DNA from 3 places in the Lysinibacillus sp. FSL M8-0216 genome. Region 1 is predicted to be linked to each of the others. Evidence: riboswitches for the same ligand, from Rfam matches in the RefSeq annotation. Region 1 holds a riboswitch; each other region holds the start of a gene.

Region 1 (6,992 bases):
CGTAATATAATAGAAAATGCAATTCGTTATTGTGAAAAAATTCCTAAGATACAAATTTCTATTTCAGTTGCTGGAAATTATGCATGTTTAGAAATTGCTGATAATGGTATAGGAATAGCAAAAGACAATATTCCTTTTATCTTTGATCGTTTTTATCGAGTGGATGAGGCAAGAAACCGTCAAATTGGTGGAACTGGCTTAGGATTAAGTATTTCGAAGATGTTGCTTGAAAAATATAATGCGACGGTAGAAGTCAAGAGTGAGGTTAATATTGGAACCGTTTTCTCATTAAAGATCCCGCTAAAATATTAAGAAAAATGCACGCTTTATTTCATTATTCTATCCTTTGCGAAAAAAATTGCTTAATTTGCTAAAAAGAGTTGTATTTTTTGTGAAGAGTAGTAAGATTGAGATGGAAAAAACGTTCTTTAAAATATGGAAAAGTAGTGTAAAACATTCTTTTAAAGAACGGCTAAATATTATATAATTAATTGCAATTTAATTAATGGAACTGCCGAAAGGCAAAATTTGGAGGTCATTTTTCATGTCGAACAACGTTACAACTGTAAGTTCTCCATGGTCAGCTTTCTCTGGTCCTAACTTAGGATATGTGATGGAGCAATACGACTTATTCTTACAGTCTCCTGAAGAAGTAGAACCGGAGTTAGTTTCTTTATTCCAACAATTTGGTGCACCAGTAGTAGTAGAAGGTGAAGTAGCTGTAGCTAGTCATACAGCAGCGGCTCCTGCTGGCGATTACAAAAAAGTGTTAGCCGCTGTGAAATTAGCCGATGCAATCCGTTCACGCGGTCATTTAGCAGCAGATATTTATCCTCTGAAAAACCGTGAACTACAAACAGCTCAAATTGAAGAAAGCGCGTTCAACTTAAGCGCTGCAGATTTAGCTGAAATTCCTGCAGCAATCTTCTTCAAAGATGTGCCAGCAAACGTGAAAAATGGTAAGGATGCAATTGACTATTTAAAAGCTATTTATACAAATAAAGTAGCGTTTGAATATGAACATGTAGTAGCTACAGAAGAACGTAATTGGATTCAAGCACAAATTGAATCTGGCTCTTTCCAACAAGCACTTTCTTCTGATGAAAAGAAAGCCTTATTAGATCGTTTAACGCGTGTTGAAAATTTCGAGAAATTTATCCATAAAACATTTGTAGGACAAAAGCGTTTCTCTGGTGAGGGCTTAGATACGCAAATTGTACTATTTGATGAAATCATTAAAACTGCAGAAGCGCTAAGTGTTGAAAAAGTACGTATTGGTATGGCACACCGTGGTCGCTTAAATGTTTTAACACATATTTTAAATAAACCTTATGACATGATGTTCTCTGACTTTGCACATGTATCAAATGATTTATTTATGCCAGAAAATGGTCGCCTTGAAATTACAAAAGGGTGGACAGGTGATGTGAAATACCATATGGGTGCTTCTTATAACCGTGATTCAGGTATGAATGTAAAGCTTGCATACAACCCATCACACTTAGAAGTAGGCAATCCAGTAGTTCTAGGTGCTACACGTGCAACGCAAGATGACACTTCAAAACCAGGTCAAGCGATTCATGATCGCACAAAAGGCTTAGGAATTCTTGTGCATGGTGATGCAGCATTCCCAGGTCAAGGTATCGTAACTGAAGTATTAAACTTCGCTAAAACTGAAGGATTTACAACAGGTGGTACTATTCACATTATCGCGAACAATATGATCGGTTTCACGACTGAACAATATGATTCTCGTTCTTCTGTTTACTCTTCTGACCCAGCAAAAGGGTATGAAGTACCAGTAGTACATGTGAATGCAGATAGCCCAGAAGCAGTGGCACAAGTTGGTCGCTTTGCAGCTAACTACCGCCAAAAATTCGGTAAAGATATTGTCGTTGATTTAGTTGGTTACCGCCGTCATGGTCATAACGAAACTGATGATCCAACGGTTACAAACCCAGAAACTTATAAATTAGTATCTAAACACGAAACTGTACGTTCACTATATGGTGCAGCACTTGTAACAGAAGGTCTTGTATCAACTGAAGATGTAGCTGCATTAGATACAGCTATTTATGCAGAAATGCAAGCGGCTTATGATCATGTAAAAGAAATGGCTTCAAAAGATGAGCATCATCAATTAGAAATGCCAGAAGAATTAAAAATTGAATTCCCACAAATTGATACAGCAGTTGGGGCAGAACGTTTAGGTAAAATTAACGAAGAGCTTCTAGTGTTTGAAGAAAACTTCGAGCCACAGAAAAAGCTTGGCAAAATTTTAGAAAAACGTCGTGATGCATTTGCATCTGCGAAAATCGACTGGGGTCATGCGGAAACTTTAGCTTATGCAACTATTATCCAAGATGGCACACCAGTACGTTTCACAGGTCAAGACGCACAACGTGGTACTTTCTCACAACGTCACTTAGTGCTTCACGATAAAAACAATGGTAATGTCTTTACACCACTTCATCATATTTCTGGTGCAAGTGCATCCTTTTCAGTGCACAACTCACCACTGACTGAAGCAGGGGTAGTTGGCTTTGAATATGGTTATAACTTAGAAAACGGCCATGTATTAACAGTTTGGGAAGCACAATTTGGTGACTTCGCGAATATGGCACAGGTAATGTTTGATAACTTCATTTCAGGGGCACGCTCTAAATGGGGTCAAAAATCTGGCATGGTGATTCTATTACCACATGGTTATGAAGGCCAAGGTCCAGAGCACTCTTCAAGCCGTATGGAACGTTATTTACAAATGTCAGCAGAAAATAACTGGTTTGTAGCAAACTGTTCAAATGCAGGTAACTACTACCACTTATTGCGCCGTCAAGCAGCGTTATTAGGTACTGAAGGTGTACGTCCACTTGTGGTTGTATCACCAAAATCATTATTGCGTCACCCATTAGCAGCAGCTAATGCTGAGCAATTAGCAGATGGTTCATTCCAAGAAGTGATTGAACAACCTGGCTTAGGTACAAAAACAGAAGCTGTAGAGCGTATCGTATTAGGTACTGGTAAAGTGATGATCGATTTAGCAGATCGCGTGAAAGATGGAGAAGGTTTCGATCACGTACACATTGTTCGTGTAGAACAACTTTACCCATTCCCAAAAGAGCAAGTTGCTGGTATTATTGCTAAGTATCCTAATGCAAAAGAAATCGTATGGGTACAAGAAGAACCTAAAAACCAAGGCTCATGGAATTATGCACTAGAAACATTATATGAACTTGCAGAAGGTAAAAAGCTTCGCTATGTAGGTCGTCCTGCAATGAGCTCAACTTCTGAAGGGGATGCAGATTCTCATAAAGCAGCTCAATCATCACTTATTGAAGAAGCAGTTGCTGAGCCAGTAAAGGTTAAATAATAACATATAAATATTGATAGCTGGGCTACTTGCCCATAAGCAGTAGCCCTTTTATGTGCGTCATGCACGTTAATCAAAGGAGGAAATGAAAGTGGCTGAAATTAAAGTCCCTGAATTAGCAGAATCGATTACAGAAGGTAGTATCGCACAGTGGGTAAAAAAAGTGGGCGATCGCGTTGAAAAAGGTGAATTCATCGTTGAACTTGAAACAGATAAAGTAAACGCTGAAATCATTTCTGAAGAAGCAGGTGTATTAACACAAATTTTAGCTGAAGAAGGCGATACTGTACTAGTTGGTCAAGTTATTGCTATCGTAGAAGCAGGCGAAGGCGCAGCAGCTGCACCAGCAACGGCGGCTCCAGCTGAAGCAGCTCCAGCTCCAGCAGCGCCACAAGCGGCTCCTACAGCACCAGTTGCAGCAGCTCCTGTAGTAGAAGAAACTTCTGGTGAGCGTGTTATCGCATCTCCAGCGGCACGTCGACTTGCACGTGAAAAAGGCATCGACCTTGCAGCGGTATCTCCAGTAGATCCACAAGGCCGTGTTCGTGTACAAGATGTGTCAGCACATGGTACAGCACCAGCAGTACCAGCACCAGCACCAGTAGCAACTACAGGTGGCCCAGTTGTATTCACACCAGCTGCTAATTCTGACCGTGTAACAATTGAAAAAATGAGCCGTCGTCGTCAAACAATTGCAAAACGTTTATTAGAAGTTAAACAATCAACAGCAATGTTAACAACATTCAACGAAATTGACATGACAAACATCATGGCACTTCGTAAACGTAAACAAGAAGAGTTTGTTAAAGCAAACGACATCAAACTTGGTTTCATGTCATTCTTCACAAAAGCTGTTGTTGCAGCACTGAAAAAATACCCATACGTAAACGCTCAAATCGTTGGCGATGAATTACATTTAAATAACTTCTTTGATATCGGTATTGCAGTATCAACTGAAGAAGGTTTAGTAGTACCAGTTGTACGCGATGCAAACAGCAAAAACTTCGCAGAAATCGAAAAAGATATCGCTAGCTTAGCGACTAAAGCTCGTGAGAAAAAACTAGGCTTAAATGACATGGCTGGTGGATCATTCACAATCACAAACGGTGGTGTATTCGGTTCATTAATGTCAACACCAATTATGAACGGTACTCAAGCTGGTATTTTAGGTATGCACTCAATTGTTAACCGTCCAGTTGCAGTAAATGGTGAAGTTCAAATCCGTCCAATGATGTACGTAGCACTTTCTTATGATCACCGTATCATCGATGGAAAAGATTCTGTAGGATTCTTAAAAACAGTTAAAGAATTAATCGAAAATCCTGAAGATTTATTATTAAATTCATAAATCCTTTAAACCCTGTAAACTTTGTTTTACAGGGTTTTTTTCTTGGTTTTCTGTATCACTAAAGTCTTTAGTGATTTTGAAAATACGAAACTATTTTCTTAGTATAAAAACCATTGATAGTAAAAATTTGTGGTTTTCCGGCGGATATATTGACAAAAATACATAGATTAACAATGGATAGGTCAAGCATAATACCCTAATATTGTCATTAGTCAGAAAAATGCTAAAACTCTCTTGACGTACATACTAGTTTTATAGTAGTATCTAAATATCAATTAAATAAACAAACCTCACTAACCTATAACAGTGAGGTAGAGGCGCGGTATTTATTAGTTCATTGTTGAGTACAAGCAAACAAAGACGCAATGAAGAAGGAAATATCGCCGAAGTATAAAAGGAGCTCGTACTTTTATGCTGGGTCTGCAGTGAATAAGTGCAGGACTGTCCTAGTGAATTCAATTCCAGGTTTACTAGGTTGTGCTATCTCGGAAACATGGAATTATAGTGAGGATTTGGGCAACTGTCATAAAAGGTAAGACCTAAGTTCACAAAACTTAGGTCTTTTTTCGTACAGTTGTCTTATTTTTTTACAGAAAAGGGGAGTTTTTCATGAAAAGAAAATGGCTGTTAGTAATGATCTCTATCATGACGGCAATTGTGCTAGCTGCATGTGGCACTAGCGACAAAAAAGAAGGCAGTTCAGGAGAAGCTGGCGCAGATAAGGAAGACGGCGGCGGTGAATTCCGAATTGGAATGGAGGCTGGCTACCCACCATTCAACTGGACACAGCAAAATGATGCAAATGGTGCGGTGAAAATTGCAGATAATGCAGAATATGCAGGCGGCTATGATGTACAAATGGCGAAAAAAATCGCTGAAGGCTTAGGCAAAGAATTAGTAATCGTCAAATTGGAATGGGACGGCTTAGTACCAGCGCTACAATCAAATAAAATTGATGCAATTATCGCAGGCATGTCGCCAACAGAAGAACGTAAGAAAACAATTGATTTTACAGAAAACTACTATACTTCTGATTTTGTTATGGTTATTAAAAAAGGCAGCAAATATGAAGGGGTCAAATCCATTCAAGATTTCTCTGGAGCAAAAATTACATCACAACTTAATACATCCAACTACAATGTGATAGACCAAATCAAAGATGTTAATAAACAAACAGCAATGGAAAGCTTCCCAGCTATGCGTGTAGCTTTAGAGGCAGGCAAAATTGATGGCTATGTTGCAGAACGTCCAGAAGGTATTTCCGCAGCTGCTGCCAACGATAAATTCACATACGTAGCATTTGAAGAGGGCTTCGATACAGATCTTTCAAATACGTCAATTGCTGTAGGCTTACGTAAAGAAGATGCGAATCTTGATAAAATCAATGAAATTCTAAAAGGAATTTCTGAAGATGATCGCCAAGCGATTATGGAAGAAGCTATTTCTCAGCAACCAGCAGCACAATAAAAAAATGGCACGGACTATTGACTAGTCCGTGCACTATCATTTCATCATTATTAAAATGAGAACCTCTCTACATAATGATAATGTCCTAGCGAAATAAAACATAGACTAGTAGAAAGAGCTAGGGCACGAAAAAGATAGCAAGCAACATGACATTGTTAGGAGGAACATCATGAGTCTTGAATGGATACTTTCAATTATTGAAAACAACTGGCAAATGTTTTTACGAGGTGCGTATTATACGTTACTAATTTCGACTATAAGTACAATTATTGGTGCATTTATCGGATTTTTCATCGGAATTATGCATACGATTCCAGTTCGTAAAAAAGGTGTGAAATTTTATGGCTTAAAGCTTATTAATTTTATACTCACATGCTATGTTGAATTTTTCCGTGGTACACCAATGATTGTACAGGCTATGGTTGTCTACTATGGATTAGATATTGCATTTGGCATAGACATGCACTTTATTACAGCAGGGATTTTAGTCGTTTCTCTTAATACAGGTGCCTATATGGCAGAAATTGTTCGCGGTGGTATTGTATCAATTGATAATGGTCAATATGAGGCAGCATCGGCTATCGGTATGAATCACTTCCAGATCATGCTTCACGTAGTTTTACCACAAGTAGCGCGTAACGTACTACCTGCGACAGGCAACCAATTAATTATGAATATTAAAGATACAGCCGTATTAAACGTTATTGGAGTAACAGAATTATTCTTCCAAACAAAATCAATCTCCGGTAACAACTTCCGTTATTTTGAATCATTCTTTGTAGCTTGTATTCTTTACTTCATCATGAC
Region 2 (6,992 bases), 2.1 Mb from region 1:
TACCTCCTCCATTTCGGGTCAGTAGCTCAGTTGGTAGAGCATTAGATTGAAGCTCTAAGTGTCGGCGGTTCGATTCCGTCCTGACCCACCATTATTTGCGGGTGTAGTTTAATGGTAAAACCTCAGCCTTCCAAGCTGATGTCGTGAGTTCGATTCTCATCACCCGCTCCAAAATGGGCCTATAGCTCAGCTGGTTAGAGCGCACGCCTGATAAGCGTGAGGTCGATGGTTCGAGTCCATTTAGGCCCATCATTATTCCGAAGTAGCTCAGTTGGTAGTAGCACCTGACTGTTAATCAGGTTGTCGCAGGTTCGAGTCCTGCCTTCGGAGCCACGGCCCGTTGGTCAAGTGGTTAAGACACCGCCCTTTCACGGCGGTAACACGGGTTCGAATCCCGTACGGGTCATCAAGCATGTAGCACAGTTGTGTGCTACATGCTTTTTTTATCTTTGCATAAACAGGTATCAAAGCTATAAATCCTTTGACAAGGTTTTGTAGCTTTTTAATGTTAGGTCTAAACATTTCCTTCTACCAAATGCTCATAATCCCTCTCTTTTTATAGGCTCGTTTAAAGGAGTACTATAATTCAATTACTACTTGGAACGATGCTTTATAGTAAATTTGAACAAACTATTTCATATATGCAATATGTATGTTTTTTCACTAGCTATTTTCATGGTGCTTATTGCCTCGTTCCTCTAATATGAGGATAAGTGGAGGAATCGATATGAATATACAGGAGATACAATGTTTTTTAAATCAATACCAGCTGGAACAAAATGAATCCAAACTTTGGTTAGAAAATAGATTACAACAGATTAAAAGTGCAGGGGAATATAAGCCTACAACAGAGGAGCTAGTTTTTGGCGCACGAGTTGCATGGCGTAATAGCAATAAATGTATTGGACGGTTGTTTTGGCAATCATTGCATGTAGTAGATGCACGAGAAGTTTTAGATGAACAGGGCATTTTTCAAAAGTTACTAGAGCATATTGAGTATGCCACTAATCATGGGAAAATTCGTCCAACTATAACAGTGTTTGCAACTGACAGAGTACGGATTTGGAATCATCAGCTAATTCGTTATGCAGGCTACGAAACAGAAGAAGGCATTATTGGAGATGCACATTCCATCATTTTTACAAAAGTATGTGAATCGATGGGCTGGAAAGGCGAGCGTACGCCGTTTGATGTATTACCACTTGTCATACAGGTAGATGGACATGCTCCCCAACTATTTACGATTCCTACCGAGTATATTTTAGAGGTTCCAATACGTCATCCGGAATCGGAAGCTGTAGAGAAATTAGAATTGAAATGGTATGCTGTTCCTATTATTTCGAGTATGCGTTTTCAAATGGCTGGCATTGATTTTCAAGCAGCTCCATTTAATGGCTGGTATATGGGGACTGAAATTGGGGCACGCAATTTAGCCGATCATGAGCGTTATAATATGCTCCCAGCTATTGCGGATATATTTAATCTGGATACAACCAAACAAGCTTCTCTTTGGCGTGACCGAGCATTAGTGGAGCTCAATATAGCTGTCCTTCATTCTTTTAAAGAGAATGGTGTGAGCATTGTAGATCATCATACTGCTGCTCAGCAGTTTAAATTATTTGAGGAAGCTGAGGAATCAGCAGGGCGAGAAGTTACGGGTAACTGGACATGGTTAATCCCACCACTTTCCCCTGCGACCACTCATATATTCCATAAGCCTTATGTAAATACCTACCATACGCCCAATTATTTTTATCAGAAACCATGTTATTAACTTTAAAGGAGTTGTTCATAAACGAACAGCTCCTAAGTACCTTTTTAGGAGAGAGGCAATTCAAGATGTTGAACCAAAATATTTCGAATATCCCTTGGCAACAATTGACGACACCTTATGGCAGAGGAACAGACATTCCTCGCCTAATTGAACAGGAACAATATCAAGAGCTGACTGAACTAATCGAACATCAAGGAACACTTTGGCAGGTGACGCCATGGGTTTTGCTTATTCTTTTAAAAAAGCTTTCAAGTAAAAATGTGAAGGAAGTCTCCTTAGCAGAAATAGAGCTTTATTTAGCTGTGGCTCATGCAATAACTGAGGATTATCAAGATTCAACACATAACGTTTCAACGATGCAAGAGCTTTTGGATACGAAATATTTATGGGTGGAAAATGAAGAGGATGATGAGCTGGAATGGGAGGAAGATACACCTAGAGGCTATGAACCAGAAGCTTTTTTAGGCTATTATTATTTTAGTTTTTTACTCCTTCAAGAGGCAATCCCTGTTTTTACTGCTATTAAGGCACATACCAAGAGCACAACAGAGGAACTTGAGGAACTGCTAGCCTTACTAAAACATCAAAAAAAGAAATGGATATAGACAAAAAGCAGATGGGGTCAGATCACTTCCCCAACTGCTTAAATTTAATGGACATATTCATCTTTAGAGGCTCGCATGGAACATAAGAAGAGTGTCATAGCAACAACAACAAAGAGCCAGCCGGCAATATTCCAACCACCAAATAAATCATGGAGGTATCCGAAAAGAATCGGCCCAATGGCAGCGAATAAATAGCCCAATGATTGTGCAAACCCTGATAGATCAGCGGCTTCAAATGCTGTACGTGTGCGAAGTGTAAAGAACATCATTGCTAATGCGAATGAAGCTCCACCTGCTAAACCTAGAAGGATCATCCATAATATCCCCAACGTTGTCCATTCCATTACAACGCCGACAAATCCTACTAAATAGAACGATGTAAACATAAGGACAAGTGGTCTTTGTGAAGTCATTTTACCAGCAATAATGGGGACAGCCAATGCCATGGGGACTTGTGAGAATTGCATAATGGAAAACATCCAACCAGCTTTATCAGGAGCCAATCCCTGCGCAATATAAATTTCAGGAATCCAAGCTGCTGTCGTATAAAATAATAAAGATTGTAAGCCCATTGCACCTGTTACTGCCCATGTAACAGGTGATTTCCAAAGGGGTTTACCTGTTTTTTTGGCCGTAGTAGCTGGTTCTGGCTTATTCAATTTCAATTGAGGTATCCAAATTAAAATCGTTAATACGACTAATATAAGCGCCACAGCCAATGCTCCCTGCCAACCTAGTGAAGAATTAGCTATTGGATAACTAATACCTGCTCCAAGTCCAGCCGTTAAGTTCATCGACATAGTAAAAAATGCCATTAGTAACCCTACATGGTATGGAAATTTTAATTTTAATAAACCTGGAATCAACACATTTCCAAATGATATGGCTACGCCAATGAGCACTGTGCCAAATACAAGTAACCCTGTTGTACCGAGGGAGCGTAGTACAATTCCTAAGGCCAATAAAATCGTGGATAAAAATAAGGTTAGCTCAAGCCCAAGTTTTCGTGCTACAACTGGTGCGAATGGTGATATAGTGGCAAAAGCAAGCAATGGAATAGTTGTCAAAAAACCGGCTAGAACATTGGAAATACCAAGATCGTCACGGATAAAGGATACAATTGGACCCACAACAGTTAGTGGCATTCGTAATGTAGACGCTATAAATATTATTCCAAAAACTAATAATAAGGTTGTTCCCTTCCAGCTAATTTTTCTATTCGTGTAGCTGGCGGAATGATCATGTAAAGTCAAAATTATTCCCCCCGTTATTACCATTCTAATTGAACTACTATAACACTTTATTACACTATTAAAAATAGTGGAAAATTCACAAAATACAAAACATTAATGGTTATATTGAAATGTCTTAGGTCTTATGTTAGTATAGTAAATATCATAAATTTAATAATTATATGCCTCATGTTTGTAATGAGGTAGAGGTCGCGATATTTATAAGTAAGCTTATTGAAATGACAAGCATTGAAGAGATTAGCTGAAAGGAAATATTGCCGAAGTGTGAGGGGACTTGAAAACCTCATGCTGGGGCTGTCTCCGAAAGGAACAGAACTGTCACGTTTGTACAACGTGTTGAGCTATCGTTTAGGAAAAACTGAGGATTAACTTAGCCATCACATTGTTCATGTGATGGCATTTTTTTGCCTCATAAATAGGAAGGAAGCTATATCGTGAGTGAAATAAAAGTAAATCAGCTCGGCCATAATGCACCGAAGCTGAAAAAAGAATTAAAAAGCCGTCATATCACAATGATTTCTTTAGGCGGTACAATTGGTACAGGGCTATTTTTAGCCAGTGGTGGTGCCATTGCACAAGCAGGACCGGGAGGCGCATTGCTTGCCTATGCCTTAATCGGTATTATGGTATATTTTTTAATGACAAGTTTAGGGGAAATGGCTGCCTATATGCCATCCTCGGGTTCTTTTAGTACGTATGCGACAAAATTTGTAGATCCCGCTCTAGGCTTTGCACTAGGCTGGAACTATTGGTATAACTGGGCAATTACGATTGCAGCCGAAATTGCGGCAGTGTCATTAATTATGAAATATTGGTTCCCAGATAGCTCATCAGCACTTTGGACAGTATTATTTATTGTAATTGTACTGACATTTAATTTATTGTCTGTAAAGAGCTATGGTGAAAGTGAATATTGGTTTGCGATGATTAAAGTGGCTACGGTCATTGTATTTATTATTATTAGCATATTAATGATTTTTGGTATTTTAGGTGGACAGGCACCTGTAGGTTTTACAAATTTCTTTATTAGTGATGGACCATTCCATGGTGGCTTCCTTGCTACATTTGGTATTTTCCTTGCAGCAGGATTTTCATTCCAAGGAACAGAGCTACTTGGGGTAACAGCAGGGGAAACAGATGATCCTGGAAAAAATATACCGAAGGCAGTAAAATCGGTGTTTTGGCGTATTATTTTATTTTATATTTTAGCTATTGCTGCTATAGGGATGTTAATTCCATTCACAGATGAACGCTTATTATCGGAGGATATCGCTGTATCTCCATTTACTCTCGTGTTTGATCGTTTAGGTATTGCTTTTGCTGCCTCCTTAATGAATGCCATTATTTTAACGGCTATGCTATCAGCAGGTAATTCTGGACTGTATGCATCTTCACGTATGCTATGGCAATTAGCAGTGGATGGTCATGCTCCTAAATTCTTTGCAAAGCTAAGTCGTCGAGGTATTCCGATTTATGCATTGATCGCAACATTAGCTGTAGGCTGTGTAGCGTTTTTAGCATCATTCTTTGGTGATGGGGTTGTTTATATCTGGCTATTAAATGCCTCTGGGATGTCAGGTTTTATTGCTTGGCTAGGTATTGCATTTAGTCATTATCGTTTCCGTCGTGCTTTCGAGGCACAGGGCTTAGATCCAAAGCTATTACCGTATAAAGCAAAGCTATACCCATTCGGTCCACTATTCGCCTTTACTATTTGTATGATTGTTGTAATTGGACAGAATTACACAGCGTTTATCGGAGGTACAATCGATTGGTATGGTATCCTTGTTTCCTATATTGGTATTCCACTGTTCCTATTGCTATGGCTAGGGTACAAAATTAAACATAAAACAAAAATGCTTCCTCTTAAAGATTGTGATTTAAAAGTGGAAAATTAAATAGAAGAGCTGTTCTATAAACCGCTGTATAATGGTTGATGGAACAGCTTTTTTTATATAGAGACCTTTAAAATTATTACTAAATTAATATCATATATATGGTAGTATACTATAGATATGGAAGTGTGATTTTTGACTTTCTAGTAGAGAGAGGTGCATGAAAATGCAAAAACATATTTTACTAGTGGAAGATGATGAGGCTATTCGCGAAATGGTAGCGAATTTTTTATTATTGGAAGGCTTCGAAGTCACCACTGCCAATAATGGTGAAGAGGCATTGCAATATTGTTTAAATCAAACCTTTGATTTAGTCATCCTAGATATTATGATTCCTAAGCTTAATGGATTAGAAGTTTTAAAAGTCATTCGAGAACAGGCAGCACTTCCTATCATCATTATGTCCGCAAAGGATAGTGATGTAGATAAAGCGCTTGGCTTGGGATTAGGGGCAGACGATTATATTGCTAAGCCATTTTCTATGCTGGAATTCTCTGCTCGCGTAAAGGCCGTTATTAGAAGAGCTACAAAATACGCTGGCCAAACAGATCACAAACAAGATGTAGTAGTCATAGGCGATTTAAAGATAGATATTGTTAATTTTTCAATAAATAAAAGTGGACAAGAAGTGAAGCTAACATCAAAGGAATTTGCCATCTTAAAGCTATTTGTAACAAACCGTAACCGAGTTTTTACCAAAGAGCAAATTTATCAGCTAATATGGAAAGATGCATATTACGGTGATGAAAATATTATTAATGTACATATTCGAAGGCTACGCGAAAAAATTGAAGATGATCCATCCACCCCCCAGTATATTAAGACGCTGTGGGGAATTGGCTATAAGTTTGAAGGATAACAAATATGATAATCATTCTATTAATCATAATTGTGGTGCTTATAGGAATAGTTATTTTTCAATGGAAAACAAAAAAAGAACAAAATCAGACGATCCAATATATGAATGAAAAACTCCAAGGCATTGTTCAAGAAAAAAGTAACGAAAAGATTTTGGTAACTACAAGCAACTCACAAATTCAACAGTTACTTATTTCGATAAACGCTTGGCTGGACCATCACCAAAAAGTTCAGGCGACACATCGCAAAATGGAAGATTCCATGAAAAAAATGCTGGCGAATATTTCACATGATTTAAAAACGCCCTTAACGGTTGTGTTAGGCTATATTGAAATGCTTCAGCTTCAAGGCTCAGCTAGTGAAGGGGAACGTCAAAGACTATTAGCGGGCGTACATGCTAAAACACTAGAAGTATTAAAAATTATCCATACATTTTTCGATCTTGCCAAATTAGAGGCAGGGGACACAGATTATCCAATCACTAAAATCAATGTCTGTGAAATTAGCCGTAAAAATATATTATCATTTTACGATATGGTCACGTCGATGGGACTGAATATTACTATTACAATCCCTGAAACACCTATGTATGCCCTTGGCAATGAAG
Region 3 (6,992 bases), 1.2 Mb from region 1:
TGGGATTGATTGCAGCTATGCTTGTGGTGATCTATTCCTATGGTGGAACGGAAATCATAGGGATTACATTAGCTGAAACAAAAAATCCTGAAAAGGTAGTCCCAAAAGCTGTGCGCAGTACATTAATCCGAATTGTTACTTTCTATTTACTGCCATTCTTTATTATTGTTAGTTTGATTCCTTGGAATGAAGTGAATGGAGTACCAGAAAGTCCATTTGTCATGGTATTTAAAATGATCGGAATTCCTGGCGCGGATCATATTATGAATGCTGTCGTTTTACTTGCCATTATTTCTTCGATGAATTCGGGCCTTTATGGTTCATCCCGTGTACTTTATACGCAAGCGGTAGACGGTCGTGTCCCTAAAATATTTGCTCAATTATCCAAAAGAAATGTTCCCGTATATGCGATTTTGATGTGTACTTTAGCATTGTATGTAGGTGTCATCTTTTCGTTATATGCTGGAAGCAAGACGTTTGATTTTCTAATGGGGTCACTTGGATATACTGTATTATTTATTTGGTTAATTATTGCAATAGCCCATTTAAAATCAAGAAAAAAACAGTCATCCAACTCAAGTGTGTATGAAGTGAAATGGTACCCTTATACTACTTGGATAGCGATTATTGCGTTGAGTACGATCTTAATTGGTATTATTTTTACCACTTCAATAATCGTGACAGGTATTACTTTAGCAATCTACATTTTCATTACGTTAACTTATTTATGGAAAGGCCGTCATCAATAGAATTAATCGATAGCATTTAATTTTTCAACACGGATTTTCATAAAAAATACATTACAGGCAGATTGTTCGCTCAAGTGAATTTATCCATGCTATACTACAATCATAGTAAGTTTAAGGAGGATTTCAAATGGCAATTGTACATGCAACAGATGCTACGTTCCAAAGCGATATTAAAGAAGGGTTAGTATTAGTGGACTTTTGGGCTGCTTGGTGCGGACCTTGTAAAATGATTGGGCCAGTTCTTGAAGAAATGGACGCTGCAGGTAGTGCGGCTAAAATTGTAAAAGTTGACGTAGATAATAACCAAGGTACTGCTGCTGAGTATCAAATCATGTCAATCCCATCATTATTATTATTTAAAGATGGAGAATTAGTTGACAAAACTGTAGGCTTCCAACCGAAAGAAGCTTTAGAAGCATTTATCGCAAAACATGCGTAATGAATGAAGTTCACAAAAGCCGGACCATCAATTGATGTGTTCGGCTTTTTTTCGTTATATAATAAGGAAAGATAAAAATGATTCATTGAGGGGAATCTTACGTAGGGGGCAGGTAGGTAATGAACGATTTAATCAAGCGTAAACTGGATATTCTACCAGACCAGCCTGGCTGCTATTTGATGAAAGATCGACAGGGGACAATTATATATGTCGGTAAAGCGAAGGTACTGAAAAATCGTGTTCGTTCTTATTTTACAGGAACACATGAAGGTAAAACGCAAAGACTTGTAAGCGAAATAGAAGATTTTGAGTATATCGTGACATCATCGAATATTGAAGCACTCATTTTAGAGCTGAATCTCATCAAACTGCATGATCCAAAATACAATGTCATGTTAACAGATGATAAGACGTATCCATATTTAAAAATTACGAATGAAAAACATCCTCGTCTAATTACGACACGTAAAGTAAAAAAGGATAAGGCTAAATATTTTGGACCGTATCCCAATGCCTATGCGGCAAGTGAAACAAAGAAGCTGTTGGACCGTTTATATCCACTACGAAAATGTGTGCAGCTACCTTCAAAAGTTTGTTTGTATTATCATATGGGTCAATGTATAGCACCTTGTGTGAAACAAATTGATGGTCATGTTTACCAGGAAATGATTGAGGATATGACGAAGTTTCTTAACGGCGGTGTGGAGGCAGTCAAAAAGGAGCTTGAAATAAAAATGCTTGCGGCTGCCGAAAACTTAGAGTTTGAACGAGCTAAGGAGTTTCGTGATCAAATCGCCCATATTGATACAGTTATGCAGAAGCAAAAAATAGTATCAAGTGACACTACTAACCGTGATATCTTTGGCTATGCTGTGGAAAAAGGATGGATGTGTGTTCAGGTTTTCTTCGTTCGGCAAGGTAAACTGATCGAGCGAGATGTTTCTATTTTCCCGATCTATCAAGACGCAGAGGAAGAGTTCCTAACATTTGTGGGACGGTTTTATGAAAAACCAGAACATATTAAGCCAAAAGAAGTTTTTATTCCACAAGCAATTGATGGTGCCATTTTAACGGAATTGTTAGGTATCAAAGTTCTTACGCCAAAACGAGGTCAAAAAAAGGAGTTGGTAGATTTAGCGACGAAAAATGCTGAAATTGCAGTGTCCGCTAAATTCCAACTTATTGAACGACAGGAAGAACGTACTATTGGTGCATGCGAGGCACTTGGTGATGCAATGGGCATAACGACACCATTACGAATTGAAGCTTTTGATAATAGTCATATGCATGGAACAGACGCCGTATCTGCAATGGTTGTTTTTATTGATGGCAAACCCGCCAAAAAGGAATATCGCAAATATAAAACCCGTACAGCAGCCAAGCATGATGATTATGGTGCTATGCAAGAGGTAATCCGTCGACGCTATATTCGTGTTTTGAAGGAAGGTCTTCCATTACCAGATTTAGTGCTAATTGATGGTGGTAAAGGTCAAATGGAAGTTGCGCGTGAAGTATTAGAGGATGAATTAGGACTAGTTATACCTATTGCTGGTTTAGCAAAGGATGACAAGCATAATACATCCCAGCTATTGTTTGGTGATCCGCCAGAGGTCATTGCCTTAAAACGTACAAGTGACGGTTTTTATTTATTACAACGAATACAAGATGAAGTCCATCGTTTTGCGATTACCTTCTTGCGTCAACAGCATGAAAAGCATGCTATACAGTCTGTTCTGGATCAAATCGAAGGTGTCGGTCCAAAACGAAAACAGCAGTTACTGAAACACTTTGGTTCCGTGAAGAAAATACGGGAGGCTAGTGAGCTAGCTTTACAGGAAGCTGGGATGCCAGCTAATTTAGCAAATCATATTTATGCCTATTTTCAGCAGGAGACATTGTCAAAGGAATAGACATATGCTAAGGTTGTAAATAACATTATGATCCAATGTTATTAGCCCACTTGCTATATGAGGGCGGAAAAATTTAATATAATCACTTTTAAGGTGATGATAGAGGTGCAAGATTCAAAAGTAGCGCAAAAGAGGATGAACAAATCCTAAGACATTGCGTGAAAGGGGACCTTGCCGAAGTACAGCATTGTTGTTTCCGCTGTTGTACTGGTTTTGCATTTAAAAAATGTAAGACTGTCGATTCTAAACGTTTCGGAGAGCTATCACACATGCGCAAGTTTCGTTATTGTACATGTTATAGGCAGCTTTCACGTTTTGTGAAGGCTGCCTTTTTAGTTTTCTAGAGGCTGTTTTACACCTCATTTTAGGTGAATTACATGACTGGAAAGGAGAACAAAAGAAATGTCTAGAATAGTAATGAAATTTGGAGGGGCTGCTTTAGCATCGCCCGAACAAATTCAAGAGGCTGCACGAAAAGCAATTGCTGAAAGAGATAGAGGATTCGATGTGGTAGTAGTAGTTGGTGCGATGAGACAAACGATACAGGATGTGAAAATGAGCGTACTTCATTTCACGGATGATGTGTCAAAACGTGAATTAGATGCAGTTGTATCTTCATGCTCTCAGTTATCAAGCTCCGTATTTGCCATTGCAATACAAGAAGCTGGCTATAATGCGGTGTCACTAACAGGCTGGCAGGCTGGCATTTCCACGGATCATATGCATAGTCATGCAAGGATCAATCATATCGATGTTAGCCGTATTGATGAACATTTGCTGCAAGGACAAATCGTCGTTATTGCTGGAGATCAAGGCATTGACAATGACCAAAATATAACAACGCTTGGGAAAGGTGGAACCGAAACGACAGCCGTTGCACTTGCTGTTGCATTAGATGCTGATCGGACAGACATTTACACGAATGTTGATGGTGTGTATACAGCAGATCCACGCTTTGTTGTAAAGGCACAAAAACTACAGGAAATTTCCTATGATGAAATGTTAGAGATAGCACATTTAGGATCACACATCATTCATCCACGTGCAGTGGAGTTAGCTAAAAAGTTCCAAATGCCAGTGATCATACGCTCTAGTTTAGTGGAGTCAGTAGGTACTTTATTGAAGGAGGAAGTAGAGATGGAGAAAAATTTAGTAGTGCGTGGTGTTGCCTTTGAATCAGATGTTATTCGTTTAACAATTGGGTATGATGCTTATTCACATGCTTCATTAGCGGATATATTTTCAACTCTTGCTGAAAATCGCATCAACGTGGATATCATTGTTCAAGCAATCATTGATGGATTAAAACCAACTGTGTCCTTTTCGATTTTGAAAGAAGAATTTGCAGAAGCTTTACGTGTTTTAGAGGATAGTAAAGTATCACTTGGCTTTAGCTTTGCTGATTTCGAAATTGGATTGGCGAAAGTTTCGATAGTTGGCTCCGGTATGGTTTCGAATCCAGGTGTCGCTGCTCGCATGTTCGATCGTTTACGTCGTGAGAATATCCCTGTGAAGATGGTGAGCACCTCAGAAATTAAAGTGTCTGTTGTAGTACCACAGGATGAAATGATTCGTGCAGCAAATGCATTGCATGATGAATTTAATTTAGAGCAGGCTCTTTACATATAATAATAGAAGAAACAGCATTTTCTGTAATTGCCCGAAATAAAAGGAAGGATTGTCATCCCGTTTATTGAATGGGGAGACAATCCTTTTTTGTTACTCTGTTGGAATCGTATGCATAATTCGTTCCTTCACGTCCCATTTGACTGTAAACATAACGTAATGTTGCTTTTCACGTTTTTCATCATAACATTCTGTTAAATAGCCTTTAGCTAGCTGAATCTGTTCAGCTATAAATCCTGCTTCAAGTCTGAAGCTGCGTTGTTTGATTTGCAAGATTTCAGGGTCGTTTGTCAACTGGAAAATACGTCCGTCCTTCGATTCTTTCATTAGCTCTAATGTACCCCAACAGGCATCTGCGAAAAATGCGATTAGTTCGTCTTGACTTTTACATGGAAACTTGCGCGCAAGCTCTTTACCTGCCCAATAAAGGACATCATCCTCATGTTTACCGAGTATAGAAGATAGAATATGATCGCGAATGATCTCATAACCAAAGGATGAGATTGTAGGAGATGGAGTGTTTAACATTGTTATCCTTCTTTCTTAGAATTTTCTTATAATTTAGCGTTAATAAAGTAATGGTAGATTTTTCGAGAAAAAACGACGCATTATGCACTAGATTAGTTCTTTAATAAGCTCTATGAAAAACTCCGAGTTGCCTTGACGCTCGTAGCTCTTGAGAGTACAATAAACATGTCATAATATTGTACCATGATGAAATACACAGTCAATGAAGTATCATTTACAAAATGATGACTTCTTTTGTTGTGCTATTTTAAGTACTAAGGGGGGTAACAGTCTTGTCGAAAGATCGAGAGTTTTTATGGCGTCGCTTACATTCTCTACTTGGGATCATTCCAGTAGGTCTGTTTTTAACGATGCACCTGTTCATTAACTTTACAGCAACAGGCGGGGCAGATAGTTATAACGATGCTACCGCAGTAATGGAAAAGATTCCATTCCTTATCCTAGTTGAATGGATTGTCATCTATATTCCATTGATGTTCCATGCATTTTATGGAGTGTTCATTGCATTCACTGCTTCACCAAACACAGGACGTTTCAGCACATACCGTAACTGGATGTTCTCATTACAACGTTTCACTGGTGTATTCCTAGTGATTTTCATTGCATGGCATATTTTCCAAACTCGTATTCAAAAAGCACTTGGAACACACGTTGATTACGACATGATGGCGAATATTGTTGCTAATCCATTCATGCTTGGGTTCTACATTGTTGGTATTTTATCAGCAACTTTCCACTTATCTAACGGTTTATGGGCATTCCTAGTAAGCTGGGGTATTGTACAATCTCCTCAGTCTCAAAAGATTGCTACTTACGTAACAAACATCATTTTCGTAATTCTAAGTGTAGTTGGTGTGGCTGCTATTTTAGCTTTCGTATAATTCAATAGAGCTACGATAGAGCACATGCAATCATTGCAATTTTTTAAGAGGAGTGAGAAATAATCATGGCGAAAAGCAAAGTAATTGTTGTCGGCGGTGGTCTTGCCGGTCTGATGGCAACGATTAAAGCAGCTGAAGTTGGTACTGAAGTTGATTTATTCTCATTAGTTCCTGTAAAACGCTCACACTCTGTTTGTGCGCAGGGCGGAATTAATGGTGCAGTAAATACAAAAGGTGAAGGGGATTCTCCATGGATCCACTTTGATGATACAGTATATGGTGGGGACTTCTTAGCGAACCAACCACCAGTTAAGGGTATGTGTGATGCAGCACCTGGCATTATCCATTTAATGGACCGTATGGGTGTTATGTTCAACCGTACACCAGAAGGATTATTAGATTTCCGTCGTTTTGGCGGTACTTTAATGCACCGTACAGCTTTCTCTGGTGCAACAACTGGTCAACAATTACTATATGCGCTTGATGAGCAAGTTCGTTCTCATGAAGTAGCTGGTTTAGTAAATAAATATGAGCACTGGGAATTCCTTGGTGTTATTATCGATGAAGACGGCGTGTGCCGTGGTATCGTAGCGCAAGATATGCGTACAGAAGAAATTAAATCATTCCGTGCAGACGCTGTTATTATGGCGACTGGTGGCCCTGGTATTATTTTCGGTAAAACAACAAACTCTGTTATTAACACAGGTTCTGCTGCTTCTATCGTTTACCAACAAGGTGCTTCATATGCGAATGGTGAGTTCATCCAAATTCACCCTACAGCGATTCCTGGAGATGACAAAAACCGTCTAATGTCAGAATCAGCTCGTGGTGAAGGTGGTCGTATTTGGACTTATAAAGA

The links. Region 1 has a riboswitch for lysine ahead of MKX57_RS11535 (transporter substrate-binding domain-containing protein). Riboswitches for the same ligand answer to the same signal wherever they lie in the genome.
Positions count from the first base shown of each region.
Region 2: linked by a shared signal. The riboswitch ahead of MKX57_RS01295 (amino acid permease) and the one ahead of MKX57_RS11535 (transporter substrate-binding domain-containing protein) in region 1 are both predicted to bind lysine.
Region 3: linked by a shared signal. The riboswitch ahead of MKX57_RS17700 (aspartate kinase) and the one ahead of MKX57_RS11535 (transporter substrate-binding domain-containing protein) in region 1 are both predicted to bind lysine.

Region 1 covers NZ_CP152007.1:2,345,551-2,352,542, forward strand. The annotation lists gene MKX57_RS11520 (HAMP domain-containing histidine kinase) at 1-312, shown strand, start outside; gene MKX57_RS11525 (2-oxoglutarate dehydrogenase E1 component) at 545-3,370, shown strand; gene odhB (2-oxoglutarate dehydrogenase complex dihydrolipoyllysine-residue succinyltransferase) at 3,462-4,718, shown strand; lysine riboswitch at 5,023-5,209, shown strand; gene MKX57_RS11535 (transporter substrate-binding domain-containing protein) at 5,328-6,185, shown strand; gene MKX57_RS11540 (amino acid ABC transporter permease) at 6,355-6,992, shown strand, end outside.
Region 2 covers NZ_CP152007.1:262,182-269,173, forward strand. The annotation lists tRNA gene MKX57_RS01250 (tRNA-Ser) at 1-11, shown strand, start outside; tRNA gene MKX57_RS01255 (tRNA-Phe) at 16-91, shown strand; tRNA gene MKX57_RS01260 (tRNA-Gly) at 98-171, shown strand; tRNA gene MKX57_RS01265 (tRNA-Ile) at 176-249, shown strand; tRNA gene MKX57_RS01270 (tRNA-Asn) at 257-333, shown strand; tRNA gene MKX57_RS01275 (tRNA-Glu) at 335-406, shown strand; gene MKX57_RS01280 (nitric oxide synthase oxygenase) at 728-1,774, shown strand; gene MKX57_RS01285 (hypothetical protein) at 1,840-2,379, shown strand; gene MKX57_RS01290 (MFS transporter) at 2,424-3,656, opposite strand; lysine riboswitch at 3,808-3,984, shown strand; gene MKX57_RS01295 (amino acid permease) at 4,067-5,530, shown strand; gene MKX57_RS01300 (response regulator transcription factor) at 5,694-6,386, shown strand; gene MKX57_RS01305 (sensor histidine kinase) at 6,392-6,992, shown strand, end outside.
Region 3 covers NZ_CP152007.1:3,571,090-3,578,081, reverse strand. The annotation lists gene MKX57_RS17715 (amino acid permease) at 1-749, shown strand, start outside; gene trxA (thioredoxin) at 877-1,188, shown strand; gene uvrC (excinuclease ABC subunit UvrC) at 1,308-3,098, shown strand; lysine riboswitch at 3,191-3,369, shown strand; gene MKX57_RS17700 (aspartate kinase) at 3,501-4,727, shown strand; gene MKX57_RS17695 (YslB family protein) at 4,818-5,252, opposite strand; gene MKX57_RS17690 (succinate dehydrogenase cytochrome b558 subunit) at 5,525-6,133, shown strand; gene sdhA (succinate dehydrogenase flavoprotein subunit) at 6,199-6,992, shown strand, end outside.